Regions from separate parts of the Rossellomorea sp. NRS-1567 genome, predicted to be linked through region 3. Evidence: predicted binding sites of a transcription regulator. Region 3 holds the regulator's gene; each other region holds the start of a gene.
What was found. Region 3 encodes Rex, which represses fermentation and respiration genes when NADH is low (regulators of the CRP and FNR family bind a similar motif). Its sites were predicted from a motif close to TTGTGAAATATTTCACAA; they were not measured.
Positions count from the first base shown of each region.

Region 1: ACIFOD_RS18915 (L-lactate dehydrogenase) is a predicted target of Rex. The motif match lies at 9,214-9,231, and genes of this name have one in related genera.
Region 2: cydD (thiol reductant ABC exporter subunit CydD) is a predicted target of Rex. The motif match lies at 7,977-7,994, and genes of this name have one in related genera.

Region 1 is NZ_JBITPL010000025.1:158,568-169,171, reverse strand. It holds gene ACIFOD_RS18975 (hypothetical protein) at 88-270, shown strand; gene ACIFOD_RS18970 (multidrug ABC transporter ATPase) at 356-529, shown strand; gene yhbH (sporulation protein YhbH) at 795-1,955, shown strand; gene ACIFOD_RS18960 (STAS domain-containing protein) at 2,096-2,587, shown strand; gene ACIFOD_RS18955 (DUF421 domain-containing protein) at 2,705-3,421, shown strand; gene ACIFOD_RS18950 (alpha/beta hydrolase) at 3,483-4,220, shown strand; gene ACIFOD_RS18945 (YciI family protein) at 4,334-4,630, shown strand; gene ACIFOD_RS18940 (phosphotransferase enzyme family protein) at 4,666-5,685, shown strand; gene ACIFOD_RS18935 (hypothetical protein) at 5,682-5,885, shown strand; gene proC (pyrroline-5-carboxylate reductase) at 6,005-6,811, shown strand; gene ACIFOD_RS18925 (SIMPL domain-containing protein) at 6,976-7,629, opposite strand; gene ACIFOD_RS18920 (hypothetical protein) at 7,638-8,075, opposite strand; gene ACIFOD_RS18915 (L-lactate dehydrogenase) at 8,164-9,114, opposite strand; gene ACIFOD_RS18910 (GNAT family N-acetyltransferase) at 9,414-9,950, shown strand; gene ACIFOD_RS18905 (tetratricopeptide repeat protein) at 9,966-10,451, shown strand; gene ACIFOD_RS18900 (histidine phosphatase family protein) at 10,521-10,604, shown strand, end outside.
Region 2 is NZ_JBITPL010000025.1:146,405-157,008, forward strand. It holds gene ACIFOD_RS18840 (ATP-binding protein) at 1-260, opposite strand, end outside; gene ACIFOD_RS18845 (ATP-grasp domain-containing protein) at 401-1,333, opposite strand; gene mscL (large conductance mechanosensitive channel protein MscL) at 1,433-1,894, opposite strand; gene ACIFOD_RS18855 (LacI family DNA-binding transcriptional regulator) at 2,097-3,059, opposite strand; gene ACIFOD_RS18860 (hypothetical protein) at 3,211-3,351, shown strand; gene ACIFOD_RS18865 (winged helix-turn-helix transcriptional regulator) at 3,383-3,691, opposite strand; gene ACIFOD_RS18870 (nitroreductase family protein) at 3,835-4,452, shown strand; gene cydC (thiol reductant ABC exporter subunit CydC) at 4,500-6,218, opposite strand; gene cydD (thiol reductant ABC exporter subunit CydD) at 6,215-7,948, opposite strand; gene ACIFOD_RS18885 (hypothetical protein) at 8,187-8,342, shown strand; gene ACIFOD_RS18890 (M20/M25/M40 family metallo-hydrolase) at 8,443-10,086, opposite strand; gene ACIFOD_RS18895 (NCS2 family permease) at 10,328-10,604, shown strand, end outside.
Region 3 is NZ_JBITPL010000023.1:4,850-15,453, forward strand. It holds gene ACIFOD_RS16295 (ABC-F family ATP-binding cassette domain-containing protein) at 1-620, opposite strand, end outside; gene ACIFOD_RS16300 (redox-sensing transcriptional repressor Rex) at 810-1,487, shown strand; gene ACIFOD_RS16305 (twin-arginine translocase TatA/TatE family subunit) at 1,542-1,712, shown strand; gene tatC (twin-arginine translocase subunit TatC) at 1,728-2,501, shown strand; gene ACIFOD_RS16315 (YdiK family protein) at 2,517-2,723, opposite strand; gene ACIFOD_RS16320 (CPBP family intramembrane glutamic endopeptidase) at 2,720-3,463, opposite strand; gene groES (co-chaperone GroES) at 3,789-4,076, shown strand; gene groL (chaperonin GroEL) at 4,130-5,767, shown strand; gene ACIFOD_RS16335 (hypothetical protein) at 5,972-6,124, shown strand; gene ACIFOD_RS16340 (alanyl-tRNA editing protein) at 6,189-7,382, shown strand; gene ACIFOD_RS16345 (fibronectin type III domain-containing protein) at 7,812-9,212, shown strand; gene ACIFOD_RS16350 (right-handed parallel beta-helix repeat-containing protein) at 9,227-10,604, shown strand, end outside.

The DNA of each region.
Region 1 (10,604 bases), on a different contig from region 3:
CGGGAGGTGCCAAGCACACTTCCCGATTTTTCTATGTGGTTTATTTTTTCTGGTAAAGGGAAAAGTAGTAGCCAAGAGGTGAAAGTTATGAGCAAAAACAAACATGAACTGGATAAAAACTATGAACCTGAAAATGGCTCCATGGCATCTGATATGGAAGAGATGGAGCAGTTGGGAAAACAAATGGACAAGTTAAGAACGAATGAAGAGCTGAAAGAGGACAAAAAGCAGCCGGATCCTGTTCAATATAAAGAAAAAGACAAGGAATAAGTAATAGTTGACGGAAAACTCTGAATATATTAGTCTATAGATAGAGAGCTGGGCCCATTATCTTAAATGAAAGTGGGTGAAGAGGATGTCTTCTAAACCTCAGCGTCGAGAAGAAGCAGAACCTCTTAACGGAAGCATGGCCTCCAATATGGAGGAAGTCATTAAGCTAGGGAAGCAGATGGAAAAATTACGTTCCAGTGGCGAATTAAAGATACACAATCGAGTATCAGACCCGGCTCAATATGAAGAAGAAGCTTAATCAGGTGATTCCGCCTGGTTATTTTTTTTGAGGAAATCTGTCATTCACGGACACCTCCACAACCTGTCAGAAAAATAGGCTCGTCCAACCGTAAAAGAACGTTTAATTGTCGAAATTATTTGTAAATTTATCAATACTTCTGCATAGGATAGAGTAATCCCCGTTTCACTTCATGGGATACATGCAGTTTAGACAGTCAACATAGTGTATGCAGGAGATTGAAAAAATGTGAAAAAAATTTAAGGAGGGGAATAATTTGAGTCAAATGGATAATCATCAGTTTGTCATTTCCAAGGAAGATTGGGCCCTCCACCGCAAAGGTCACGATGATCAACAAAGACATCAAGAGAAAGTACAGGATGCGATTCGAAATAACTTACCAGATTTGATTACTGAAGAAAACATTGTCATGTCCAATGGTCGAGACGTCGTCAAGATCCCGATTCGTTCTTTAGATGAATATAAAATTCGTTATAACTATGATAAGAATAAGCACGTCGGGCAAGGTGACGGTGAAAGTAAGGTAGGAGACGTCATTGCAAGAGACGGCTCACCACAGCAGCAGGGTCCTGGAAAAGGTCAAGGGGCCGGAGATAAAGCCGGTGAAGATTACTATGAAGCAGAAGTGTCGATGCTTGAGATTGAAGAAGCCTTATTTAGCCAATTGGAACTTCCGAACCTAAAGAAGAAGGAGCAAGATGTTCAAACCGTCGAGCACATTGAATTCAACGATATCCGTAAAACAGGCCTAATGGGGAATATAGATAAAAAGAAGACGATGATGTCTGCCTTTAAGAGGAATGCCATGAAAGGAGCACCAAGCTTTCATCCGATATATACCGAAGACTTGAAGTTCAGAACGTGGAATGAAGTATTAAAGCCTGAATCCAAAGCGGTCGTATTGGCCATGATGGATACAAGTGGTTCCATGGGAGTTTGGGAGAAATATATGGCAAGAAGCTTTTTCTTCTGGATGACACGCTTTTTGAGAACAAAGTATGAAACCGTAGAAATTGAATTCATTGCACATCATACCGAGGCCAAAGTGGTATCAGAAGAACACTTCTTCTCGAAAGGAGAAAGTGGAGGAACCATCTGTTCATCTGCTTATCGCAAAGCGTTGGAACTCATCGATGGAAAGTACGCTCCAACCCGCTATAATATTTATCCGTTCCATTTCTCTGATGGAGATAACCTGACGTCTGATAACGTCCGATGCGTCAAGCTTGTAGAAGAATTAATGAAAGTATCCAGCATGTTCGGATACGGGGAAGTGAATCAGTATAACCGCCACTCCACCTTGATGTCAGCCTACAAAAATATTAAAAACGACGATTTCCGTTATTACATTCTCAAACAAAAAGCCGATGTATTCCATGCCATGAAAAGTTTCTTCCACAATGAGCAGGAAAAAGCATTCGCTTGAGAAAAACCAGCCGATGAGGCTGGTTTTTCACTGTCATCTGTTTATCTACTTACATATGAAAATATTAGGTTATTCTGTATGCATAGTGCTAGAATAGAGAGAGGTACTTTTAAAACATTCTATAAGCGGTGAGGTTTATCATGACAGATGAAAAGCAGGAAATTCAACAACTAAAGAATGAAATTAAAGAATTAAAAGAGCAGCTGGTTCAATCAGAACAGCTCATCATGGAGATCTCAGCACCCATAATCCCGTCCATCGTCCCTGAAACGATCCTGATCCCCATTACGGGCAGACTCAGTCCGGAGCGCTTTGAAACGATCATTACAAAGATATTGGACGTCTCTTATGGAGGAGACATTAACACAATCATTGTAGATTTCTCTGCGATTTCAGAAAAAGAAATCGGGGAAATTGATATCTTCGGTACCTATATCCATAACATGGCCAAGGCAATTGGATTAATGGGAATCGAAACACTCTTCGTAGGGTTTACTCCTGCCCTTACTCAAGTGATGATCAATTCAGGAGTGAGAGAACTCCAAGGAATTAAAAGCTTCCTCACCTTCCGGACAGCTTTGCAGTATTTGATGAGAGAAAAGGACATTACATTCCAGAAGATAAATGAGTAAAAGAACCAGCCTGCATGGTTGGTTCTTTTTATTTATATTCAAATGCAAACAACCTTCATGTTTGTTCTGTGATAGGGGAAACTACACCTATCAGACTCAAAAGGATTTGATTAATTCATGGTTGATTTTAAAGACTTAGGTATCGTGGCGTTAAGAATCTTTACGATACTTCCATTTATGATTTTTGTCACATTATATATGGGGAAACGTTCCATTGGGGAATTGCCGGTATTTGATTTTTTAGTGGTCCTCGTGTTTGGTTCTGTCGTAGGAGCGGATATTGCGGATCCTGACATCAAACATATCCATACCATCATCGCAATGATTCTGATCGGCATATTACAAAAGATCTTGACCAAAATGAAAATCTCTTCACGAAAAATTGGGAAATTGCTTTCATTTGAACCTACTGTGGTCATTGAAAACGGTCAGGTTCTAAAAGACGACTTAAAGAAAACGGGTTATACGATTGATAATATTCTGATGCTTCTTCGGGAGAAAGAAGTATTCTCATTGCAAGATGTGGAGATTGGAATCATCGAATCGAATGGGAGTTTATCGATAAATAAGATTCCCCCGAAACAAACGGTTACAGTGGAGGATGCGGGAGTGATGAAGCGGACGAGCCTTGCATTTCCTCTTATTGTAGATGGGGTACTGCATACGGGTGTTTTAGAAAAATTAAACGTGGAGGAAAAATGGGTTCGGCAAGAAATGCGAAAAGAGGGATTCACGGCAATCGATGAGGTGTTCTATGCTTCCATTAATGTCAGAAAGGAAATTCATATTGTGAAAACATCTGATATTCATACGTATCCTCATTTTTTTAACTGAGCATTCATAAAAGAAAAGAGTTGTAGTGTAGAGTATACTAAAAGTAAAAAAGGTGATCCCTATGAAAAAGATACTCCTATGGACTGCCATTGTTCTTCTTGCAGTTGTTCTAATAGGTGGCCTTGGATTTTACTTCTGGTCAGAACAAACGTATTCAGCCACAGAAGAATTAATAAAAACAATCAAAATCGAAGAGGATCCATTAATTGAAGAAAAAAAAGACTGGCTTATTTTTAATCCCGAGGAATCTAACAGCAAGGGCCTTATTCTATATCCAGGAGCAAAGGTCGAAGTCGAGGCTTATGGGTATTTAGGGAAGTCACTTTCTGAGAAGGGGTACACAGTCGTCATTCCAAGGATGCCCTTTCATATCGCTTTTTTGGGTATAGGTGAATCTGAAAAAATCATAAACAGTTTTGATGAGGAGCTTAATTGGTATGTGTCAGGTCACTCACTGGGTGGTGTAGCCGCATCTACATACGCCTATGATCATCAAGATGAGATAAAAGGGGTGATTTTCTTCGCCTCTTATCCAACAAATTCAACTGATTTTTCTGAAAGCGATGTTCCTTTTCTAAGTATTTATGCAGAGAATGATGGGCTTACTACAGAGGATGATATTGAAAAAAGTAAAAAAATATTGCCCCAATCAACGGTTTTCCACCAAATCGAAGGAGGAAACCATGCAGGCTTCGGAATGTACGGGAAGCAAAAAGGGGATCTTGAAGCATATATTTCCCCAAGGGATCAGCAAGATGAAATCATACGGACGATGGATGAATGGTTATTTAAGCATTGATTTCATTATGATGCAAGCTGTTGAGCAGACTCAGCAGCTATTTTTGTATTTCAAGATAAAGGAATCCTGATGTGAAAGGTAGTATATATAAAATAGAAGGAGGTTCGATTCAGATGGAATTTATCTATGTATTAAAGCTTGTCCCGCGTTTACATAAGGAAGAAAATTGGACGACCGCGGATGAAGATATTGTTCAACATCACTTCCAAAGGCTTAAAGGATTCAAGGAAGCAGGGGTGGTAATCCTTGCGGGCAGAACATTGAATGAAGAAGAAAATGCTTTTGGAATCGTTATTTTTGAAGCGGAAGATACGGAAAAGGCCGAAGCGTTCATGAAGGAAGATCCTGCGGTAAAAGAAGGAATCATGACAGCAGAGCTGTTTCCTTACAGAGTGGCCCTTTCAAGATAGGAAATCAATACTGAAATAGAGTAGGAGAAGGTACGATGGAAAAGTGGATAGAAGAACTTTTTACAGAGGAACTATTGGCTGAAGGTGCCTTACGGTATGGGTGCAATACTGCTCAAGCGAAGAAACTCGGAGACTTTGAAAATTATGTGTATGAGGTTCATAAGGGAGACACACCGTATATTCTTCGCCTCACTCACAGTTCTCATCGGTCAGAAAGAGAAGTGGAAGCTGAACTGAAATGGATGAACTACTTACATAAACACGGAGTGAATGTATCATTAGTCAATCACTCTGATAATGGTAAGCTCGTAGAAGTCATCCAATCAGGAGATTCGTATTTCTATGTGTGCTTATTTGATAAAGCTCCAGGAAGTCCTGTGAAAGTGAATGAGCCGTTATTCGATGAAGAACTATTTTATAAATGGGGGAAAATGACAGGACATATGCACCGGGTAACAAAGAGATACGGGCAGGATGGAATTCACCGCCTTCGTTGGGATCAGGACGATGTGCTGGATTATAAGAAATATTTATCTGTGGAAGACAGGTACATACTTGATACTGGTCAAAAAAACATGGAGACCATAAGAAGTTTTGGGGAAACAAAAGATTCGTTTGGCCTGATACACTCAGATATACATCCGGGGAACTTTTTTTACCATGAGGGCGATCTTCATGTGTTTGACTTTGAAGATAGTACACAGTTCTTTTTTATAAGTGACGTGGCCATCCCTCTATACTATTCTGTGTGGTGGAAGCTCAGGAATGAGAACTTGGATATCCGCAACCAATTTGGCGGTATGTTTCTCGTTTCATTTTTAAAAGGATATTTGACGGAGTGTGATTTAGAAGAAGAGTGGGTAGAACGAATCCCCCATTTCCTCCTGCTCAGGGATCTAACACTGTATTCTGTTTTCCATAAAAAATGGGACCTTGAGAATTTATCGGAGGTCGAGGAGTCGCTTCTTTCACAGATCAGGGACAGATTGCTCCATGATGAACCAATCGTCGACCTGGACTACGATGAAATTTTTGAAAGAGCGAGGGCAAAATGATTTGGGCACTGCTTATTACAGGTGTGATCATCGGATTATTAGTCCGTCTTATGAGAACCACCTTTAAGAGTGGATATGGGATGTCTGAGGATTTATTTGATCAACCTGAGTATATGAAGACATGCAATCATTGTCACAGGAAGATTCCAAAGGATTATCAAAAATCTCTTTGTCCCCATTGCGGGAAGCTGGTGGAATGATGGAAAGGTTTGAAGGATTTCTCCTTCGAGCCTTTTTTAATGACGTTTAATTTTATATGAGGAGATAAATTTGGTATGATGCTAAAGACTGTTTACATACAAATTTATGAGGTGAAGAAATGGATAAAACCATTGGATTTATTGGATGCGGAAATATGGCACAAGCGATTATGGGCGGAATATTGAAATCAGGTTTGGTGGATCATCATTCGGTTAAAACCAGCGCTAGAACTCAGGAGACGCTGGATAAAGTAGCAGGGGAATTTGGAGTGGGGGTTACCAGTGATAATATAAGTGTAGCAGCCTTTTCGGATATTTTGTTTTTATCAGTGAAACCAGACCAATATCGGAGCATTATCGAATCGATAAAGGATTCCCTGAAAGAGGATGCCATCATCATTACCATTGCTGCGGGCATCACCATTGATTGGATGGAGAGTCGGCTTTCTAAATCAATGAAGATTGTCCGGACCATGCCTAATACCCCGTCTCTTGTAGGAGAAGGTATGACGGCCTATTGTGTAAATAATGAAGTAACGGAAGAAGATCTTACAGATGTACAAGCCATTTTAGGAAGCTTCGGAAAGGCTGAAATGGTAGAGGAAAACTTGATGGATGCCATTCCGGCAGTGAGCGGATCTTCTCCCGCGTATGTGTTTATGTTTATAGAAGCACTGGCTGATGGAGCGGTTCTGCAAGGCATTCCCCGCAAGCAGGCCTATCAGCTCGCATCGCAGGCTGTACTTGGAGCAGCCAAAATGGTTCTCGAAACGGGTACTCACCCAGGAGAACTGAAGGATGCCGTTTGCTCACCGGGAGGAGCAACGATTGAAGCGGTATCAGCTCTGGAGAAGAATAATTTTAAAGGAGCCATTTTAACGGCCATGGAAGCATGCGGTCGTAAATCGAAGTCCTTGGGCAAGTAGAGTGGAAATCATCGACCTCAAGTCGTTACTATAAGTCTGCTAAAGTACACACTTATAAACTGAAAATTTTTCAATCTAAAAAAATTTCAACCAATCCCGGAGGTCCGTCCCTCTCAACTTTATTCAAACTGCCAAAGTATATCAATACTTTGGCAGTTTGTTGTTTATCGGGTTTGGTATTCTACTGTCAAGATGGCTGTGACGCCGATTTGTCCTGGTTGGACGGCTGTACTTTCTTCAGCGGCTTTCACAAACCCGGTTGTGACAAAGGGGGTGACCATTGGGCTTGATTGCTCTGTGATGGACTTTGGCTGGGGATTGAGCTGCTGCCCCGATTGGCTCGATAATGTGAATGCTTTTTGGTATGCCTTTTGATATGCGGAAGAAAGGGCTAACTGATAGGATTCAATAGGATTTGAATTGACAAATTGAATGTTTTCTACCCGATTCGCTCCGGTCTTTATGGCATCATCCATAATCGTACCCACTTTTTCAATATCTTTTATAGTAACGCGAAATACTTGGCGAACCTCATATCCTGTAAAAACTTGTTTCCCGTCCTCATAATTGTATTGTGGGAATACTTGATAGGTCGAGGTTTGGATATCTTTTTGTGACACACCGTTATTTAATAGTGATTGAACGACTTGAGTGGATTGTTGTTGGTTCTGGTTTTGTGCCGCTTCAAGTTCTTCATCTTTAGTGACAACACCGATCGAGACTATGGCTTGATCGGGATCCACATAAAGTGTATGCTCACCAGTTACAGTAATCGTGCCATTGGTGTTGCCAGTTCTATAGTAAGGATATGAATACATGAGCAAACCTACACGCAAGTAAAGGATTCAATTTTATCTAAATCGATGCCGAAGTACACCCATGTGAATCCGATCCATCTCCACCCGGCAATGGAACGGCGCCCAACAAAGACAGGATAAAACCAGAAAGCATCTCTTCGTAACCAAATATACGTGTAACGGAATAAACATCTTCTGATGGCACCCGGGTCTACTGCAAAGACACTTGGTCCACCTTGTGTTCCTTGCATGACCGTTTTTTGTGGTTGGAAGTTCGGTGGTGGTCCGGGTGGTGGTTGATTTTGTCCGCCTTGCCCGCCTGTAGGTGGTGGTGAGCTTGGTGCGCCTTGTCCTCCACCTGGAAAGCCTGGAAAACCGCCGCCCGATCCTTGACCTCCACCAGGAAAGCCGGGGAACCCGCTACCTCCCCCAGGAAAACCAGGGAATAGTTGTCTGTGATCGTACATAGAAGAACCTCCTCATAAAGAATTCTCTTTATCATATGAGGAGGTCTAATGGGCGTGCGTGTCTATTCATTTTAACGAAGGGAGTAAATCAAGAATCCATCGCTTTTTTCATCACGTTTTTTAGCGTCTCTGCAGAGTGAGCGAATTGAGTTCTTTCTTTATCATTTAACGGAAGCTCGACGACTTTTCTGATACCCTCGCCATTAATAATGGCAGGAACACCGATGTATATGTCTTCTTGATCATATTCTCCTTCAAGGAGGGCAGAAACGGTTAAAATGCTATTTTCATTGTTAAAGATAGCTTTGGTAATCCTGGCAAGACCCATGGCAATGCCGTAATAGGTTGCGCCTTTTCGTTCAATGATGTGATAGGCTGCATCTCTTACATTGACGAATATGTCGTCGAGTTGTTTCTGCACATCATCCTGGTGGAGATCAATCAACTCACTTAAATGACTCGCTCCTACAGTCGTGTGGCTCCAAACGGGAAACTCCGTATCGCCGTGTTCTCCCATAATATAGGCGTGGATATTACGTGTATCAATATCAAAATGCTCTCCGACTAAGTAACGAAGTCTGGCTGTATCAAGGATCGTTCCTGATCCGATGACTCTTTCTTTCGGCAGACCGGAAAACTTCCACGTTGCATACGTTAAGATGTCGACAGGGTTCGTCGCTACAAGGAAAATGCCGTTGAACCCACTATCCATGACGGAGTCTACAATGTTTTTAAAGATTTTCACATTCTTTTCCACCAGGTCCAGACGGGTTTCACCCGGCTGCTGGTTCGCTCCTGCCGTAATCACGACCAAGTCAGCATCCTTGCAGTCACTGTAATCCCCTGCAGATATTTTCATAGGAGAAGCGAAAGCAAGACCATGATTTAAATCACGTGCATCTCCATCAGCTTTCTCCTTATTTAAATCAATCATCACAAGTTCATGTGCGATACCTTGATTGAGAAGAGCAAAGGCATAACTTGAGCCAACAAATCCTGTACCGATTAAAGCTACTTTGTTTGTGCATTTGATTGTCATACGTCATCACCTATCCACGAGTTTTTTGTTTGCATGATTCAAATCAATGTTCAGTTTTTTAAAGAAAGTAATGGAGTTGTAAGAGTATTAGTGAGTTTATTGTGAATTAATTCACAATCTAATAATAACATGAAACACAAAGATATTCTACTCATGAATTCAACATAAAATACATAATTGTGAAGCAGTTCACAAACTTGTCGTATATCCAAGGAGGTCCGTCCCTCAAATAAAAAAAGGGTTTTTTCTGATATGTGATGAATGTATAGAGGAAGAGGAGAGTTATGGGAGGTGTGTGTATGAATGTCAGGAGTGGGGATTTATATATCCGTCGGTTAGAGGAGGGGGATAAATACACGTTGGCAAGGTGGCTGCAGGATCCAGTGGTACTGGAGTTTTATGAAGGGAGGGACCGCCCCTTCACTCTTCAGATGGTCGAGGAGAAATTCCTTGCTGAGAGGGACGTCTTAGGTTGTCTCGTTGAGTATGAGGGGAATGAAATCGGTTACCTCCAGTATTATCAGCTCGATGAAGAAACAATGATCCGTTATGGTTACACAAATTTAGATGAAGTGATTTACGGTACGGATCAATTCATCGGAGAAGCGACATATTGGAACAGGGGAGTAGGGACGGAACTCATTCGAGCTGTAGTAGAGTACTTGCTCAAGAAAGAGGGAGTGCACCGCCTCGTGGTGGATCCCATGACCTGGAACACCAGAGCCATCCGTTGCTATGAGAAATGTGGATATAGTAAAGCGAGAATACTACGGGAGCATGAGCTTCATGAAGGCGAACAACATGATTCCTGGCTGATGGAGTTCATTCCCGAATAAATAGGAGACTGTATAATGAAAAGAAAAATAGAAGAAGCCATTGCATTGAGAGAGTCGGGAGAATACGCAGCTTCCATTGAAAGATGGAAGCGATTGATTGTGGAAGAACCAGATAATGGTTTTTTACATTACCAATGTGCATGGAGCCATGACACAATGGGACTTGAAAGCGAAGCCGTTCCTTATTATGAGAATTCGATTCAATTGGGACTGGATGATAAAGATTTACAATGCGCCTATATTGGGTTAGGGAGTACATATCGGACATTGGGAGAGTATGAAAAAAGCAAATCGGTTTTCAAGAAAGGTATCGGACGATTTCCTGAAAATAAAGCGTTGACGGTCTTTTATTCCATGACCCTCTATAATTTGAACGAACACAGTCAAGCAATGGAGCTGCTGCTGACATGCATTGGAGAATCGTCACAAGACTCCACCATTGAAGCTTATAAAAAGGCGATTACATTTTATGCTGGTCAATTGGACGCGGTGTGGAAATAAGGGTAGCTGTTCTGCATGACAGCTCTTTTTTTGTGGCCGGAAAATAAGAAGGAGTGAATGAAGTTGGCAATAACTCAACTGTATCTGGTGAGGCATGCTCACTCGGAATACACCCCCGAGGAATTAATCAGACCCTTATCAGACAAAGGTAAG
Region 2 (10,604 bases), on a different contig from region 3:
AAAAGTGCGAGCCCCGTGTATGGTCCTCCATACATGATTCCGAGTACAAAAGGAATCATCCGCAGGTCATGAACACAGTATGGATTTTGATAAATCGGGGAAAGCATGCACAGGATAATGGCCATACTCAAAGAAACAAGGGTAGCTAACCTTGTATACCACCCATGTATCATCTTTCTTTCAATAAGGAAAAAAATTAAAAAAATACTCAAAATGATATAAAAGAAATTGTTAATAACATCCTGATTAAAGATAATCATACTTACCCTTTGACCTTTCACAGATATTGTCTACTTTATAGAAATTCTACCATACTACTATAAATATCGTTACAATTATATAGGTAATCGGGCATTTATATAAGAGAACTCTCCTGTACATGTACAGGAGAGTCATCAATTTACACAGTTTTCAATTGTTCACCAAGATATTTTGCCAACTCAAGCATCCCGAATTGTCCGTACTTCGCCTCGGCATCCTTGTTGTAATTTGTATTGGTGTTCACATCATACGTGTAGAGGATGCCTTCTTTGTCTTGAATGAATTCAATCCCGGCAACATCGATCCGGTTTTCTTTTAAAAATGCTTCATAAGACGAAAGGATGCCATGGGAAAAGTTTTCCCTGATTTGGAATTTAGGCTTCTCCTCTTGCTCCCCAACTGGACAGAATAAATCATCTACCTGGCAGACATCGGCCGGACATAATTCAAATCCTTTTGACGTATCCACCCTCACAGCATACAAGAATTTGCCGCCAATGAATTCACAGCGTGTGATCGAAGAGTCCGGTGCTTCAATGTATTCCTGGATTAGCGTCGTGCCATCAAGCGGTTCTTCAAATGCATCACTGTAGACATAGTTTTTCAGTGAGTCGACTGAATGAAACAACTGAACACCCAATCCTTTCCCTGCACGATTATGCTTGGTGATGAAGGATGTCTTATTGAGCTTTTCCGCGGCTTCTATGATCTGCTCTTTTCCAACGGCTGCAATGGTTTTCGGTGTCTTGATGCCGGCAGCGTTCAAGGCCATATACTGATTCACTTTACTCACTTCCAACCGGAGGGCACGGCTCCCGTTCAGTACCTTTCTTTCATATCTTTCCAACCATGAAAGAACGCTTTCCGTTAACTCAGGTGCAAAACGATGGTTTCTGGTATGGGAAGACGCACTGATCCGGTTATAAAAAACACCTTCTGGCGGCTCTGATGATAAATCGACGAGTCCTTGATCGAGGAACCATTCCTCATAAGGCAATTGAAGCTCGTCAAGACGAGTCGTTAAATGATTGGTCCATTCACTATTTTCATGAATAATATGAATTTTTTTCACGATCATTACCCCATTTGTCCGTAGGATTTTTTAAAAAATGGTCGTACAACACAAAGTAATCCTACTATAAAAGTAGGATTTAGGTCAATGATCATGAATTTATCTTGGCTTTCTGTCGGTTCTCATCTGAATTTTCATACCACTTTTTGTGAGCTGATCGATTGTTTTCGGGAAATCATCGCTAGAGGAAGGGCTATGATCGTCCTTCAAGATATCCCTGATTTCCTGTAAGACTTCAAGGTTCGTCGTTTGCTTCACTTTGTATTGCTGCTCTCCGCCTTTCAAGCGGTTGACCACCTTTATCATCAGAAAAATGCTCATGGCCACGAGAAGAAAGTCTACAAGGGCTTGTAGGAACTTTCCCAATTCAATCACCTCTGCTCCAATTCGAAGGTGCAGGCCTTCTAAGTTAATGCCGCCAAATAAAATTCCGATTGCCGGCATCATCATGTCTTGAACGAGAGACTCCACAATCTTGCCAAACGCTGAACCAATGATGACTGCAATCGCTAAATCAATTACATTCCCCCTTGAAATGAATTGTTTAAATTCAGACCACATGATGAATTCACCTACCGCTTCATTACTCTTAACATATGGCAGAAACAAGTGAGTTATGAAGACAAGGGCAAAAAAGCTACATAAGATATTTCCAAGCAATGGCAAGCAACACAATAATAGCGACTACCCCCATTAGGATGATCAACATTTTTTCTTCTTTATTCCCTAACATTCTTATCGCCTCCTCTATTTCATAAGGAACTTACACGGTCCCTCTTTCAAATAATTTTGTTTCGAGTATCACGGGGCGAGGGTCCGTATTTTCAAGAAATAGTTTAAACGATTCTTCTCCCACTTTTCGTATCGGTACTTCAAAGGATGTAATGTCCAGGGCATCGGCAATAGGATGATTATCAAAGCTTAAGATAGCCAAATCATCGGGTATCCTGATCCCTCTTTTTCCTGCCTCTGTCACCATACCGGCTGAAACCTGATCACTCGTTACGATAAGGGCTGAAGGCTTATCTTTCAGCTGTTCCCATGCCTTCACCACGTCTCTTCCATCCTCCAGGTGATAGCAGTCATTGAAGATCCATTCTTCTCGCACCGGATTGCCCGCAGCTTCTGAGCTATCGTAATACCCCCGGATTCTCTCTTCACTATTCGTCCCAAACATTCGATGCAGGCATAGACCTATCTGGGAGTGACCTTTTGAATAAAGATACTCGAGACCATTCCTGATTCCTTGATAGTGATCGATATATATTTTCTTACACGAGTGACCGTACACATTTTCACAGAAAACCACATTGGCATTTTCCATGAACGGAGTGAGAACATCCAGTGAATTTGACCGTGAAGTTAAGATCAACCCGTCCACTTCCTTCATTTGCAGACGATGAAAGGCATCAAGTTCGGCTCCCTTGTCATAATTCGTTTGAAAAAGTTGAAGATGATATCCATGCTTTAACGCCTCCCCTGCAATACCTTGAAGAATTTCTCCGAAGTAAGGAAGATTCAAATACGGCAAAACAACTCCTATGCTATAGGTCTTGCCTTTTGATAAATGGACAGCATTTGCGTTTTTTATATAATTTAGTTGCTCGACGGCCTCGAGAACCTTCTGACGTTTTTCTTCTTTTACATAAGGGTGTTCATTTAATACCCTTGAAACCGTTGAAACAGATACTCCCGCAAGCTTCGCGATACTGCGAATATTTGTCATCCCCATACACCTCATTAGATCTTCTGAATGGCCCACTGCCCGAACTCAAATAAAACGCTTGCTCTGAAACGCGTTTCACACTTTAGAGTTAATCATGCAAGGGGTCACATCGGGATTTCCTACCCCTAAAACATGATAAGGAGGCTATACTATGTTTGGTATTTTATTCTTACCCGTTCTGTGTATCATCATCATCGGAGGAAGCTACGCCGCATTAAAGCCCATCCATTTCTATACTCCCCACGATCAAAAGGATCCATTTGAGCACATATACAACCGTAAACTCAACTAGTTCACCTGCCTGCCTTCAATGAAGCAGGCTTTTATTTTACCCATTTGACTGCCCACCCCTGGACGGCCTCCATCACGGGCTCCAGTTCACTTCCCTTTTTCGTCAGGCTATAAAGGACTTTGACCGGCTTTTCGTCGAGAACTTCCCGATAAACGATTCCGTTTTCCTCCAGCTCCTTTAATCTATCGGTTAACACCTTTTGACTGATATTCGGTATTTCTGCATTTAAATCTTTAAAACGGCACGTTCCTTCAAATAATACCTTTATGATCATCCCGACCCAGCGCTTGCCTAATAATTCAAAGGCAGCAGCATATTTCGGGCAAAGTTTTGTTTCCATATAAGTTTTCACATCCTAAATCGTTATCCCTTGACGCATACTAAAACGTCGGTTATATTGTTCATATTGCTTTACACTTACAAAAAGTAAGTAACATACAAATATATACCATATTATAACACTTTTTTAAACATCAAGGAGGCATTATCATGGATAATTTCTTTCAAGTCGTCGATGAACGACGCTCAACGAAAGTATACGATTCTCAAGTGGAGATCCCCCGTGAGGAATTAGTCAGCCTGCTCGAAACTGCAGGAAAAGCACCATCTGCCTGGAATCTTCAACAGTGGAAATTCCTGGTGTTCGATCATAAAGAAGTTCAAGAACGCTTACTTCCGATTGCATATCATCAACAACAAGTACATGATGCTTCTGCAGTCGTGGCTATACTTGGTGACCTGGAAGCCAATAAAAATGTCGACCCTGTCTTTGATCCTGCCATTGAAAAAGGTGAAATGACGGCGGAAATCAAAGAGGTACTGAAGAAACAAATTGACGGTGCATACAGCCGTGAAGAATATCCAAGAGACGCCGCTTTCAGTAACGCTTCCTTAGCCGCTATGCAATTCATGCTTGCTGCAAAAGCGAAAGGCTGGGATACTTGCCCGATTGGAGGTTTCAATCCGGCAGCTCTCGTTTCCGAATTCAATGTGTCGGACCGTTATATCCCGATTATGCTGATTACAATCGGAAAACCACTTCAAGAAGCACGAAAATCAGATCGTTTAGATATCCGCAACTTAATTGATTGGGCGGAATAAGCCTATGAAAAAGCCGCATCCTTAGGGGATGCGGCTTTTTCAGTCTGTTAAAAGAGTACGCTTTTTTCAATCTCTTTCATTTCATAGAAGTAGCCTTTTTTCCTCATGAGCTCATTAAAACTTCCTGCTTCTACAACCTTCCCTTGATCCATGACGACAATTTGATCCATGCTTTCAAGACCGGTTAAACGATGACAGATCAGAATCATTGTGTCTCCACCGGCCGTTGTATAAAGATGGTCAAAGATCTCTTTTTCCGTCAAAGCATCAACCGAAGAAGTCGGTTCATCCAGCATCCATAAGGGTGACCCCTTCAACAGAGCCCTTGCAATGGCCAATCGTTGCTTTTCTCCTCCAGATAGATTCTCTCCTTTTTCCAGAACAGTGTCCTCTAACGAAAAGTGGCGCAACTTTACTTTTTCTAATGCCGATTCCAATTCCCCGTCTGTAAGATCGTCTCGCACCAGTAAAAGATTTTCCTTTATTGTGCCGTAGAAGAAATGATTCTCTTGGAGAACCACATTGGCATGCTTCCACAATGACTCTTTATCGATATCTTTAATTGAAGCATCATTCACAAAAATCGATCCATGATCCGTTGAGTAAAAGTTTAATAACAATTGAAGCAATGTTGATTTTCCTGATCCCGAAGGTCCTACAATCGCTGTTTTCAAACCTGCAGGCAGCTCAAGATCCACACCATCCAATGCCTTTCTTTCATCTCCCTCAAAGGAAAAGCTTACATCCTTCAGGCGAAAGGACGGAGCTTCTCCGTCAAGATTCCCGCCAAATGAAGGTCCGTCCCTCTCGATGCTCTCTTCGGGAATAACAGAAGAGAGCCTGGCTGCCGCTCTGCGGGAATCTTCATAGTGTGTAGGGAGGATTGCCATGGGTGTGGCGTTTTCGAATACGGTTAATGAGATCATGACAAGCATAGCAAGGTATATTCCATCCAGTTGACCTGCTCCTACCGAATAGGCCCCTACAGCTAAAACGATCCATGAAATAAGAAGCGAAACCAGGATATTGGTTGAATGACTAAAGAGGGAATGGATATTCTCTCGTTCCTGCTCACTCACATAGCTTGTTGATGCATGAACGAGACTCCTCTCTTTATCCTCCAGTCTTTGATAGATTTTCAGGTCTTTGAATCCATGAAGAAATTCCGTTACCTCAGTAGACAAGTCCCCTCGACTTTCTCTTAAAGTCATTTCAATCTTTCTCTGTTTTAGAGCGAAATAAGCAGGAACGATGAATCCCGTCAGCAGAAGGCCCATGAGAAGAATCAATGCAACAGAAACCGAATAAAACATCGTAAATAAAATCGTACTTAAGAACACCATCACCAGAATAATCGGCGGATAAAAGACCCTAAGAAAGAAGTTCTGGAGGCTCTCTACGTCTCCGACAATTTTTGAGAGAAGATCTCCACTTCTGTATCGCCCGAAAATCCCCGGTGCTAACGGCTCGATTGCTTCATAAATCGAGACCCGTAAGTTGGCCAGAATCGTGAATGTAGCACGATGAGAAAAATAACGTTCAGCGTAACGGCTTAGCGCCTTTGTAAAACCGAACAGCTTCAAGAGCGCAATCATCACCGTCAGAGCGTAAAGAGGTACTTCCAGAGCCGCTTTAGAAATTAAATAACCACTGGAAGCAAATAATCCGACAGAGGTCATTCCAGCCAGGAAGCCAAATAGAATGGAATACACTATATCCTTCTTTTCCTTCATCATCAGCTTTATGACAAATCCTAACTCTTTCATCCTGTATTCACTCCTTGCTGTGCAGTCACCATCTCATGATAGCGTGAAGAGGACTTCATTAACTCCTCATGATTTCCTATGCCCGCTAATTTTCCGTTTTCCAAAAACAGGATTTGATCCGCTTCACGAATCGTATGCAGGCGGTGAGCCACTGTGATCACCGTTGAATTTATGGATAATTCCTGAATGGAGGCTTGAAGGATTCCCTCGGTTTTAAGATCCAATCCCGTTGTCGGTTCGTCAAAGAGAATGAGAGAAGGTTTTTTGAGAAAAGCCCTGGCTAAGGCAATACGCTGCTTCTCTCCTCCGGACAGTCCTCTCCCCGCTTCACCGATCGGTGTGTCATATCCTTTATCGAGACCGGCAATCATTTGTGAGATTCCTGCTTTTTCAGCAGCGTATTCGATCTCTTCCCGGGTCACGCCCTCTTTTCCTCCAACCGCAATATTCTCTGAGATTGTCCCTGAAATTAAATACGGGTTCTGTGAAATATAACTCAAATGATCAAACCAGTCACTTTCCCTATATTCACTTCTCGAGTGTCCATCAATCACGATGTCTCCTTCAGAGGGATCAAGAAGTCCGGCTAAAAGATGAAGGAGCGTTGTTTTCCCTGCTCCGCTGTGACCGACAATCGCCACTTGGCTGCCGGGAGGAAAGACCGCCGAAATGGATTGAAGAACAAATCCCTTATCCCCGTAGGAAAACCCGACAGTACGCAATTCCATTGTGGCAGGAGTCCCAATTGATTCGAGTTCCTTCTCTCCCCAATGCACAGGTCGATCTTTTTCTTCCAGCTCCTCCATGACTTTTTTCGCGGCCCCCATACTTCCTCGGCCAGTATGAAAAGCTTGCCCAAGCTCTTTTAGTGATAAATAGAATTCCGGTGCAAGCACGAGAACGAAGAAAGCGGTGAAGAATGAAATACTTTCAAAGACGACTAATCTGAGCCCTACTTCCAGTGCAATCAGTCCAATACTTAACATAGAGATAAACTCAAGCATCAAGGAAGATAAGAATGCTGTCTTTAACACTTCCATCGTGGCTTCACGAAAGTCAAGACTGGCAGAACGGATCCCGTCTTTCTGTTGTTCCCCTCTTCCAAGGAGCTTCAAGGTAGTCAATCCTTGCAGTGTATCGAGAAATCGTCCGGAAAATGCCGTCAGCTTATCCATTTGCTTCTCTGATTTGTTTTTTGTCATGACTCCGATAATCGCCATAAACAAAGGAATGAACGGAGCCGTTATGACCATGATCAGACCGGTATAAATATGCTCAGTAAAAATAGTGATCAACAGGATCAACGGGACAATGCTCGTTTGAATTCTTTGTGGTACGTACTGACTGTAATACCCATCCAGCCCATCGACGGCATCCATCATTGTACTGACCTTTTGTCCAGACTGCCCTTGAAGGGAGGCTTGCAGTGGATTCTTTGCCCACTTATTCAAGAGCCGTTTCCTCAAGTCGCTCTTTACCTTCGTAGCCATCCTGATTCCTGTTCGTCCATTCACATACGACAGGACCGCTCTCCCCACTAAAATAATCAGTAAAGCACCAAGCATTGGGAGAATGTCTTGAAATTCTGCCCCTTTTATAAACATTTTATCTACAATGCTTACCAGCAAGTAAGCTTGTCCAATCACGACTCCCCCCATTAATAGGGATGTTCCATAAAGTGTCATCATGGATGATTTTTGCTGCTTAGCCAATTTATTTAGTTCTTTCATACCTCTTCTCAACTCCAAGGTCAAAAGTTAGTGAAATGTTTCACAAATTAATAACTCTATTATAGTAGACTTGTTCCCTTTATGCATCTTTTAGGATTGACCTTTTTGTGACAATTCCAGAACAAAGGTAGTTTTGAATGGGGTGTGAGTGGATATTCCAAATAAAAGTCTGCTCGATTCATAGGAAATATGGATACTTCATTTTGAAATCTACTTTTTCAAGGGATTTGTGGCGGTCATGGTCTGGTATTTCATTGATCTCCTTACTAATCCGGCCGAAATCACCAATAATCCGGCCGTTTTTCTGAATAATTCGGCGGAAATCATCAATAATCCAGCCGATTCTGGTGATAATCCAGCCGTTTTCTTAATTAATCCAGCCGTTTTACAATAATTGTAAAAAAGAGTACAAAATAAATTCAAATTAATAAAAAGAGAGAGGCACATCCTTAAGGGAATGACCTCTCTCTTTGTTCAGTTATACTCTCGGCACATCATATCTTCAATAAATCCTTCGTCACACGCTGGATAATCTCCGGCAGTACTGAGAAGGTGTAAGGTTTATACACTCTCTCAGTCCACTGATGTCCATCCTTTCCATAAACTCCGATATTAATAGAAGGGATGTTAAGCTTTCTGATCATGTCGATGGGAACAGGATACAACTGATCGATCAGCGGCAGGTTCTTTTTGAATACGTCAATATCCTCGTCTTCTTCATGAAGAGAGAGAAAACTGCCATCTGCGAGATAAGGGAAAAACCGTTTAATGACAAATTCTTCGCCGGTTTCTTTGGCTATATCGTTTAAGCATGTGCCTAACGCTTCTCTTACTCTCTTGCCATACTCATTTTCTTCATTCACAAAGTTATGAGGTAAAAATGGCGGTGCGAAGAAAATGATCACTCTTGGCGTTCGATCGGGATCCAGATGCTGCAGTGCTTCCACCATGGCATACGCAATCGTCCTTCTGTCTTCTCCCTCCATATCATAAAAGACCTTTTTCATGACAGGATCCGGATCGATGCCTCTTTCCTTCAGCCAGAAAATATACTCCCGTAACGTCAGAACTTCCACTTCCCATGAAAACTCCCTTTCCGGGAAACCATGATAGCTACGATATTGCTCAAACTGTCTTTTACTGCGTTCTTCCAATTCACTAACTGCCTTTAATGCTGCCTTCTTCATATCGTAGAGAACTTCCCGGGCAGTTCTCTCATATACAAAATAGTTAAAGTATAGAGAAGCGCTCAGTGGGGTTTGAACATTATACGTATGTTTGTCATCTTTGAAATACAGGCAAGATGGAGGCAGGGTGAATTCACCTGGTATATCCTCCAGGTAATCTAAGTTCTGATTGATTTCAAGGTTGATCTTGGAAGCAATCACAGTAGGATCGATGGAAGTCAGCACATCCCCTACATGCGCTTCTCTTCCATATACATAAAAGCTTGGCAGGAGCTTTCCTGCAGCACCAGTGTAAATATATCGTTTACAATCCCCATCATAGATCGGAGAAATGAAATCGGTATTGATCGCTGCCAAATAATCAAAGCCCTCTTTTTTCAAACGATAGAGATCACTTAAAGCTGCAATCATTCCGGCATGTTCACTTTCTTCATCACCATTAAATAGGAAGAGTAAATGTCCATCTGGCGTTTCCTGTCCCGTATAGTACAAGAGATTCGCCATGTGTACGGCAATTCCGCTCTGCATATCCAATGCCCCTCTTCCAAACAGCCAGTTTCCAGAGAGGGCATCCTCTCTCACCTTTTCCTCTCCTTCATAGTCCATAAAGAACTTCTGAAGAAAGTCGGGATCATGAGCCATATCCTGCAGTGCACCATAATCATCGGTTTCCACCGTATCATAGTGGGCATGGAATAATACGGTTTTAGAAGAAGTGCCTTTTACAAGGGCAAATACGTTTTTCCTTCCAATCGGGTCATTCGGGACTTCTTGCAGCCAGACCTGATCCGGATGCTCTTGAAAATAAGGGAATGAAGAAATCACTTCATATATAAATCGGGCTTTCTCACTTTCGCCTATTGTTCCGTTATAACTTTTCAGAGCGACTAAGGATCGTGTGATGTAGTCAATCTGCTGGGAGATTGACTTGTTTTTCAATTGAGTATACACGTTAGTACCGCTCCTTTCCGTAAGAAATGTCACTATTGCGTGGTAAATCGTTTACGTCATGCCATTATAGACACTGATTCTCTATAATTGATAACATCTTATCGAAAATGAAAGGGGTTTGGAAGGGGTTTCAGGATTATTTCTTAAAAAAAATTCCTATCTTTCTATTGAAATTCGATCTAATACCGAATAATATAGAAGTTGCGCGTTTTTAATGTTCGTTTTTATTGGAGGTATTACGATGTTTAAATTAAAGGAACACGGCACTAATCCTAAAACTGAAATATTGGCAGGAATTACAACATTCCTAACAATGGTTTACATTGTCGTTGTCAATCCCATTATTTTAGCCGACGCAGGTGTCCCATTTGATCAAGTATTCTTAGCAACCATTATTTCAGCCGTAGCCGGAACGTTATGGATGGCCTTGTTTGCAAACTACCCGATTGCCATCGCACCAGGGATGGGATTGAATGCTTACTTTACCTACTCTGTAGTAGGAGCGAATGATGACATTT
Region 3 (10,604 bases):
GTCTCAAGCCACGATAAAGTCTCAATATCAAGATGGTTGGTAGGCTCATCGAGAATGAGAATGTCAGGTCTGGTTAAGAGTAGTTTACCAAGAGCGAGACGGGTTTTCTGGCCACCGCTCAAAGTGGATATCTTTGTATCGTAATCGAAATCTGCGAAATTCAAGCCGTGAAGGACAGAGCGGATATCGGCTTCATATTGGTAACCTCCGGAATCCTTGAACCTGACCTGAAGCCCATCGTATTCTTTTAATACGCGTTGATAAAGCTCTTCTTGATCATACACCGAAGGATCGGCCATCTGCTGCTCCAATATTCTTAATTGCTTTTCCTGCCTCTGCAATTCCTCGAAGACGGTCAGCATTTCCGACCAAATGGATAGATCAGACTCCAAGCCGGTATTCTGAGCCAGGTATCCAATGGTAACCCCTTTTGGTTTCGTGATGTCTCCGGAATCATAGGAGAGATGTCCTGCAATTATTTTTAAAAGAGTCGACTTTCCTGCTCCGTTGCGTCCGACGAGAGCCACCCGATCTCTTGTCTGTATTTCAAGCTTAATATTTGATAGGATATTATCGGCACCAAAGTTTTTCGTTAGTTGATTCACTTGTAGTAGAATCATGACGTTTCACCTCTATTTCATAGTGCTAGTGTACCGTATTTGGGAGGTGAACGGCAATAAATCGACTATTAAACTTCGTACACTTAGGATAAAATATAGTGTATGATGGGTAGTAGAGTTTTAAATTCTGTATGCTTTCTATTTTGGAAGCGGTAACAGAGGTTTTGAATAGATGTGGGGGAATACAATATGAACCAGGATACAACGAAAATTCCACAGGCAACGGCTAAGCGCCTTCCGCTATATTATCGCTTTATCAAGAATCTGTACTCGTCGGGGAAGCAGAGGGTTTCATCGAAAGAATTGAGTGAAGCGGTGAAGGTTGATTCTGCCACGATACGCAGAGATTTTTCTTATTTTGGCGCGTTGGGTAAAAAGGGTTATGGATATAATGTCAATTATCTTCTATCCTTTTTTCGTAAGACATTGGATCAAGATGCCATTACGAAGGTTGTGCTGATAGGAGTAGGGAATCTCGGTACAGCGTTTCTTCATTATAATTTCATAAAAAATAATAATACTAAGATTGAAATGGCTTTTGAAGTGGATGAAAAGAAGGTTGGGACACAAATCAGCGATGTACCCGTTTATCATTTAGGTGATTTAGAAGAGGGTCTTGAGGGGCATGATATTGAAGTGGCCATTCTGACCGTTCCGGCATCTTCTGCTCAGAATATCACAGACCGATTGGTTTCTTCTAATATTAAGGGAATCCTGAATTTCACTCCTGCGAGATTAACGGTGCCGGACCATATTCGCGTCCATCATATTGATTTGGCAGTTGAGCTTCAATCACTGGTATACTTCTTAAAGCATTATTCAGAGGATGACACGGAAATGTCACAAGATGGAATCATATCCGAATAGAAAATGATTCGTATTTACGTTATGATAGAATGGTAAAAGAGGAGGTGTCTCATTATGTTAGGTGCAGGTAGTATCGTACTTATAACGGTTGTTGCTTTACTGATCTTTGGACCAAAGAAATTGCCTGAGTTAGGGAAAGCAGCCGGTAATACATTACGCGAATTTAAAAATGCAACAAAGGGCTTAGCAGATGATGAGGACGATAATAGTAAAAAAGCTAAGTAGGGTAGGATGAACGCCATGAGTCAAAGTCAAAGAGACATGACAGTCTATGAACATATAGGAGAATTGCAAAAACGACTCATGTTTGTAGTCGTTTTCTTCTTGTTAGCGGTAATCGTGAGCTTTTTTCTTGCGGAGCCGTTGATTCGATATTTGCAGCACGCGGATGAAGCGAAAGAATTGACGATGAACGCCTTTCGGATTACAGACCCTCTCAAAATCTATATGGAAATGATCATGTTTATTGCGATCATCATGACATCACCCATCATTCTATTTCAAGTATGGTCGTTCGTAAGTCCAGGCTTATATGAGAAAGAGAGGAAGGTAACGCTTAGTTACATACCGATCTCTGTCATTCTTTTCTTAGGTGGATTGTCATTTTCATATTTTATTTTGTTTCCATATGTTGTGAAATTCATGATGGGTTTATCAACCAATCTGAATATCCAGCAAGTGATTGGAATTAATGAATACTTTCATTTCCTGTTTCAAATAACCATTCCATTTGGATTTCTATTTCAACTGCCGGTTATTATGCTGTTTCTGACACGCCTTGGGATTATTACCCCGATGCTGCTGGCGCAAATGAGAAAAGTGGCGTACTTCATATTGTTGGTCATTGCAGCCTTCATTACACCACCGGATATCGTTTCGCATTTAATGGTGACCGTTCCTTTGCTTCTTCTTTATGAAATCAGTATTTGGATTTCTAAAATCGGGTATAAAAAGGTTTTAGAAGCAGAACAAAAGCTTGAAATGGAACAGTTCGAGGATAAAAATAAGGATTGATCATTTGATCAATCCTTATTTTTTATTCTCTATTTTCTTTTTGATTTTGAAATGCAGCAACACCATCCGCAACCCGGAACCAAAATCAAGGGTTGCCAGAAAGACAAGCATATAAGCGAAAAATCCCCAACCATCATCCTGTACATTTTGCACAGCAAAGTATGTGAAGAGCACACCGAGAAGGAGATAGATCACGCCTGAAAATAATGGTGATCTCCTCATAGAAATAATCCTCCAATAAATCCTTGTATTTGTTCAGCTTCGTTGATCATTTTTTCAATTTCATCCTTATAGATAGATTGCATTAGAACGACCGTTGTATTCATGGCAACATGGGCAAATATTGGAACCAGGATACGCTTCGTTTTGACATAAAGAAACGCGAAGGTAAAGCCCATAGCAGAGTACAAGATCACATGCACAGGCTCAAAATGAGCAAGGGCAAAGATAACAGAGCTGATTAACGCGGCGAAGAAGAAATTCATCTTCTCGTAAAGAACGCCGAAGATAATCTTTCTGAATACTATCTCTTCCAGTATAGGTCCGATGATTGCAGCGACCATCATGGATAGGGGTACCTTTTCAATAATGCTGATAATCATCTGAGTGTTTTCAGACCCCATCTCGATTCCCAGCGCATACTCGACTTGTATGGCGACGGATTGAGCAATGAACGCCATAAAGATCCCGACCACGGCCCATACGATGGAACTGCCTGCATTCATGGGAGCGGAACGTTCAAGTCCGGTGCTTGTTTCACTCTTCCTTAGAATGCCCCACACAACGAGCAACGTTAACGTAAAACTGATGATAAGCCAATATCCCGGAACAACACTTTTAACTGTATCTTCGGGTTGTCCAAGCGCATCTACACCAATCTTAAGTAATAAGGGGATGCCTACAATACTTGAAAGTTGCATGACAATATAGGTAATTAAGATATATCCGAAATGTTTTTTCAACGTTTGATCTCCTTTAGCACCTGTTAGATGAAGAACAACTTCATTTCATCTTGAACTCACTCTTGTACAATTCTACTAAGAAAAGAGGAACTGTTCAAATCTAAGGGTTTTGTTAGAATTGTCACACTTCAATCGATAGTAATAAAGCCATACGGGGAGGCATAGTATAGGAGGGTGTGAAAAAAAGAGAAATATGACGAAAAAAATTTCAAGCAGGACTCTTGCAAAATGAAAACGAATTAATTAATATAATAGTTGTGTTAGCACTCACAGTGAGCGAGTGCTAATAAATATCATTTACATAATTTCAAGGAGGTTGTTTCACTTGTTAAAACCACTAGGTGATCGCGTCGTTATCGAGCTAGTTGAGTCAGAAGAAAAAACAGCAAGCGGTATTGTGCTACCGGATTCCGCAAAGGAAAAGCCACAAGAAGGTAAAGTGATGGCTGTAGGTACTGGTCGCATTCTTGACAACGGTGAGCGCGTTGCTCTTGAGGTAGCTGTCGGCGATCGAATCATTTTCTCTAAATACGCTGGTACAGAAGTGAAATACCAAGGCACAGAATACCTGATCCTTCGTGATAGCGATATTCTGGCTGTAGTTGGCGAATAATCAAACTTCGTATATAAACAATACTTTATTTAAATAAGAGGAGGACTTTATCAATGGCTAAAGATATTAAATTCAGCGAAGAAGCACGCCGTTCCATGCTTCGCGGTGTCGATCAATTAGCAAATGCAGTAAAAGTAACTCTTGGACCAAAAGGACGTAACGTGGTACTTGAGAAAAAATTCGGTTCACCACTTATTACAAATGATGGTGTAACAATTGCAAAAGAAATCGAACTCGAAGATGCATTCGAAAACATGGGTGCGAAACTGGTTGCTGAAGTAGCAAGCAAAACAAATGAAATCGCCGGTGACGGTACAACGACTGCAACGGTCCTTGCTCAAGCGATGATCCGTGAAGGTCTTAAAAACGTAACAGCTGGTGCTAACCCTGTTGGCGTTCGTAAAGGAATCGAAAAAGCGGTTCAAGCTGCTATCGAAGAATTAAAAGTGATTTCTAAGCCAATCGAAGGCAAAGATTCCATCGCTCAGGTTGCGGCAATCTCAGCTGCTGACGAAGAAGTGGGTCAACTGATTGCAGAAGCAATGGAGCGCGTTGGAAACGACGGTGTTATCACGATCGAAGAATCAAAAGGTTTCACAACAGAACTTGATGTTGTAGAAGGAATGCAATTTGACCGTGGATATGCATCTCCATACATGGTGACTGATTCTGATAAGATGGAAGCAGTTCTTGAAAATCCATACATCTTAATCACTGACAAGAAAATCGGTAACATCCAGGAAGTTCTTCCTGTTCTTGAGCAAGTCGTACAACAAGGTAAGCCACTATTAATGGTAGCGGAAGATGTTGAAGGTGAAGCACTTGCAACGCTTGTTGTGAACAAACTTCGCGGAACATTCAACGCTGTTGCTGTTAAAGCTCCTGGCTTCGGTGACCGTCGTAAAGCAATGCTTGAAGACTTAGCGGTACTTACAGGTGGAGAAGTGATCACAGAGGATCTTGGACTGGACCTTAAATCTGCGAACATCACTCAACTAGGCCGCGCTGCGAAAGTAGTGGTAACGAAAGAAAACACTACTGTTGTAGAAGGCTCTGGAGATCCGGAAAAAATCGCAGCTCGCGTAAACCAAATCCGTGCTCAATTAGAAGAATCCACTTCTGAATTCGACAAGGAAAAATTACAAGAGCGCCTTGCTAAGCTTGCAGGTGGAGTAGCAGTCGTGAAAGTGGGAGCGGCAACTGAAACTGAGCTTAAAGAGCGTAAACTACGTATCGAAGACGCATTGAACTCTACTCGTGCAGCAGTAGAAGAAGGTATCGTTTCAGGTGGTGGTACTGCCCTTGTGAACGTATACAACAAAGTAGCATCAATCGAAGCGGATGCAGATGTAGCAACTGGTATCAATATCGTGCTGCGTGCTCTTGAAGAGCCAATCCGTCAAATCGCTCACAATGCAGGACTCGAAGGTTCTATCATCGTAGAACGTCTGAAGAAGGAAGAAGTAGGTGTCGGTTTCAACGCAGCTACTGGTGAGTGGGTCAACATGATCGAAAAAGGTATCGTAGATCCAACTAAAGTAACTCGTTCTGCACTTCAAAATGCAGCGTCTGTAGCAGCAATGTTCCTGACTACCGAAGCAGTGGTAGCGGACATTCCTGAAGAAGGCGGCGGCGGTATGCCAGATATGTCTGGTATGGGCGGCATGGGTGGAATGGGCGGCATGATGTAATCATCATCTCCCTATTCCTGGAGTTATCCAGATGAAAGTGGTCATTCCTTAGGGAGTGGCCACTTTTTTTGCGTTAAAAGAGTTGACGAGTTTAGAAAATCACCTGATAGGTAAAAAGTATGATTAAAAGACATCCGTAATGAAACTATTTACGTATGCTCCATGTGACTTCTACTTTCTAACTAAACCAAAGCAGGTGATAACGTGAATTATTCAATCATGAAATTAAGAACGCTGGTAGAACGGGTCATTGAAGGAGACGAACGGGCAAAGGAAGAATTCGAAAGGCGATGGGGAATTCCTTGGGAACAAGTAGGGACGGTACCGATATCCATTGATAAGAACCAAAGGGACTGAAATGGTTCTATCCATTCTTCTTATGATAAAGTATGGATAGAACAGTTCAGAAAGAGGGTTACCGATGACAGTCAAACAATACTATCAAGATGCCTATATGAAAAGCTTTCAAACATCCATTCAGGATCAGCAGCAGGATGAGTCAGGCTGGTACGTCGTATTAGAGCAAACAGCTTTCTACCCAACAGGCGGTGGCCAGCCCCATGATACGGGAACATTAAATCAACACCAGGTAATCAATGTGGAAGAAGTGAACGGAGAAATCCGTCATTACATAGAAGAGCCATTTGAAGATATTTCAGGGGACGTAAAAGGACAGATCGATTGGGACAGACGCTTTGATCATATGCAGCAGCACGCAGGGCAGCATATTTTATCTGCCGCGTTTGTGGAAACATTCCAATACGAGACGATCAGTTTTCACTTAGGGAAGGAGATTTTAACCATCGATTTGGATGTGAGTGATTTAACTGAATCGGAGGCTCTGGAAGCAGAGGCATCAGCGAACCGTGTCATTCGAGAGAGCAGACATATTGAAACAAGATGGGTAACAGGAGCGGAATTGTCCCAATATCCTTTAAGAAAGCAGCCAACCGTCACCGACGATATCCGATTAGTGATCATACCGGATTTTGATTACAACGGATGCGGAGGTACCCATCCCCGTTCTACCAGTGAAGTAGGAGCGATTAAGATACTCGATTGGGAAAAGCATAAAGGCCATATACGATTGCAATTTGTGTGTGGGAATCGGGTACTGGAGCAGTTGCACCGCAAACATGGTCTCTTAAGAGAATTGACCGGGGTATTGCAGGCTCCTGAAGAAAATATGATACCGGCCGTTGATCGATTAATAGCAAAACAAAAAGATCAAGAAAAGGCACTGGAAGGATTGAAGGAAGTTCTTTTGACGTATGAAGCAGAAGGTTTACTTGGAGAAGAAACTCTGCAAAAAGGACATACAGTGATTAAGAAAGCGTACGCAGAGCGTCCCATCCAAGAGCTCCAGAAAATTGCTCAATATATCGTCTCAAAGAGAGAAGATATGCTCGTTTTATTGGTCGTGCAAAATGATCAAAAACTCCAGCTCGTAGCGGCAAAGGGTTCGTCTCCAAGTGTTAACTTAAGGAAGATTGCTCAAAAGATCTTTCCTATGATTAACGGGAAAGGTGGAGGAAAGGAGTCGTTTGTGCAAGGCGGGGGAGAGGCTTTGATGAGTAAGGAAGAGCTTCTTGAAACATTAGTGAAACAACTTTAGAAAGTCTTCAGGAACATCAGGTAGGTCCTGACGACTGTTAAATTTAAAAGATACAGTAATTTGGAGTTAGAAGAAAATGATTTGAACATTTATGATTATAAGCTTATTACCCTTGCGATTGTGGAAATAACCTTTTGTGATGTCTAAATGAAAGATGGTTTCTGAATGAGGTCTCATGATTTTTAAACAAACGTTTGTTTAATCCAGTAGTAATAAAAAAAGTTTTCTTACCGCTATTGTTAATCTAATAGCGGTTTTTTCATACTCGAAAGAAGTATATTTCCACAATATAATCACATCCTTACTAAATGTGCATAAAATAAAGCATGTCCGACTGTTACTTTATTACTATTTTTAGGTAATGTAAATAATGGAAATTGGATAAAAAAGTAATGTGAATTCTTGAAATATACTAAGGAGGCTGTGTAGATGGCAGTCAACGAATCAAATAATAATGGAAAGATCGTCATTAATGACACGGAAATTGTTGTTTATGATGACAGTGGAATTCAAACGGAAATTGATCAACACCAATCCAGATTGAATGAACTTGATCAAGAGAAGCATACTCATTCAAATAAAGCTACTTTAGATAAAATTGAACAAACGGGTTCTGAGTCTTCCATAGATTTAAGTAAACTCTCAACCCATGAAACTGCAATTAATGATTTAACCACGTTACGTCATTCCCACTCTAATAAACCCACTCTCGATCGATTGGGGATCTCCTCATCAAACAAACTTACCATTGACGGTGAAGAACAAGTTAATACCGAATACACCCATCCTGAATCACATCCGGCAAGTATGATAACTGAAGATGAAGGGCATAGATTTGTGACGGATGTTGAAAAGGTTTATTGGAATTCGAAAGCGGATGTTTCTCATAGTCATAGTATATCTGATCTACTAGATGTTGAAATGAATCCTAACCAATTATCAGAAGGGGATGTTTTAGTATATTCCGATGGGAAGTGGGAAGCGAATCAACAAAATGCAGGAGGAGGATCTTGTAGATTAGAAGACTATTCAGTAGACGAGCCTATTCGTTACGTCATTCCTCTAGATGTCATTGAACTCCAAGCCCTTGATGTTACGAAAGATTCTATAACACTCACTTGGAAATCTAACCTTAGAACGAAAGACTCTTTAGAATATCTGGTATTCGTAGGTGAAACTCTGGTAGGTACTACAACAGAAACATCATTTGAGATTACACAACTGACGAGTTCAACAGAATATTCATTCAAAGTCATAACGAGAAATGAAAATAATCATGAATCCAATGGTAGAACGATCGTTTCTAAGACTCAAGGTGATGTAGTTTTATCTCTTAGAGGAGGAAGCGATTATATAGAAACACCTCAAATTACATTTGACGCTATGGAAATTCAATGTTCCCTTAATCCCAAAGTCAATTCCTGGAGTAACTATTTAATAGAGGGAGCCACATCCGGGATTCAAATTTATACCCAGCACAATGGTGCCAGCTATCGCCGCTCCGGGTGCGATTTATATGTAAATGGAAAATTTGAAGCGAGTACAAGTTATGCAGTGATCCCTTCAGGACAATTCGTAACCGTACGGATCGAAGGGGTAAATGAGAGTGAAATTACTGATAGATTTAACTTATTCGCAAGTAAAAATAACACGACAACTATGCAGGGGTTATTATATCGCGTTAGACTTTATGCCAGAAACGGGCGGGGAGATTTAATCCTTAAATCTGATTTTGATTTTACCAATGAATCCACCAATAATTATGTAACAGATATACTAAACAATTCACCTGCTCTAATCATACATGGAAGTTCTTTTATAGAGAATTAATAGGGGTGATAATGTTGGATGGTAGAATAAAAAAATTGATAGATGAAGAAGGGACACTCGCTTTTCCTGTAACGGTAGCAGAATCAGTATTCATTAATAAAGATCAGAACCTTGCAGAGAAGTTATTCTCAGAAAGATATGGGTATGGAACGTATGTAATCGATTTAGAGCATTGGGGGATTCAAAGAGGGTTGCCGCAGAAACCATATTCAGAAGAAGATTATCATATAGCTTATAACAACATTAAAGGCATTAACCGGGCTTTAAAATATGCACATGGTAAAGAATATACACTCGTTATGTTACCGAGGGGTGAATATTCAATTTGTTACCCTTTGTCGATTAACTTAGTGGATAACATTACGTTTAATCTAAATGGTTCAACCTTAAAGGTGATGTATGACTCTGACAATAAATCTCCATATGATGAGCGAACTTCTGGAGCGATTCATTTGTTTGCCGGAGTATCCTTTAAGTTTCACCAGGTAATGAATGCCCATTTAACCAACGGGAAAATTATTGGCGATATGTATGAACGCAGTTTTAATGATCCGAGTGAGAAATATGTCGAACACACATATGGAGTGTCCTTTACTTATGGAGCTTCTTATTGTTCTTTGAGTCACTGCGACATAAGTGGGTATGCCGGGGACAATGTCAATTTCACTTCAGTTGGATGGATTCGAGGGAGTATACCGGGTACTCCGATACTTGGGGACATAGATGGGAATGGAGTAGTCATTCCATCAAATAATAGTATCATTACGGATTATGTTACTATACCTGATGGTGAATTTAGTGTGATTTCTCTTTCGGGACAAGGTTATTCAAGGCAAACCAGCTTAAACAATAAAGAATTCAATATAGCTTTTTATACAGATGATAATACTTTTATCGGTAGGACCACCAATATGCGTGTGCTATTCCCTATCTCGATCCCTAAAAGAGCAAAGAAAATCAAATTCATCTTTAGAAATGAATCCGATCCTGGCAGGAATCTTAATATTTTCACAAACTTTGGAGGTATGCCTGCGCATAATGTGGTGGAATTTAATGAGATTTATAATGGCCACCGCGGCGGAATCACAATGGGCGGTTCGTATTGCATTATTAAAAATAATCGTATTCGTGATAATGGGAAGTTCAATACGAATTTTTTAGATGGTGCTCCGCAATTTCCTGATTCTACAAAGTATGCGATTAACCAGGAAGATTCATATGGTGACAACAGTATCATTAGAGACAACTTGATCACTGGAGGATTTCATGGGATATTGACCAGAGGATACTCGGTGTTTATTGAAAACAATGTCATTACGAATATGGGTGGCTCTGGAATCGTTGTATACGATCAAGAATTTGCCACTATTAGAGGAAATTATATGCGACGGG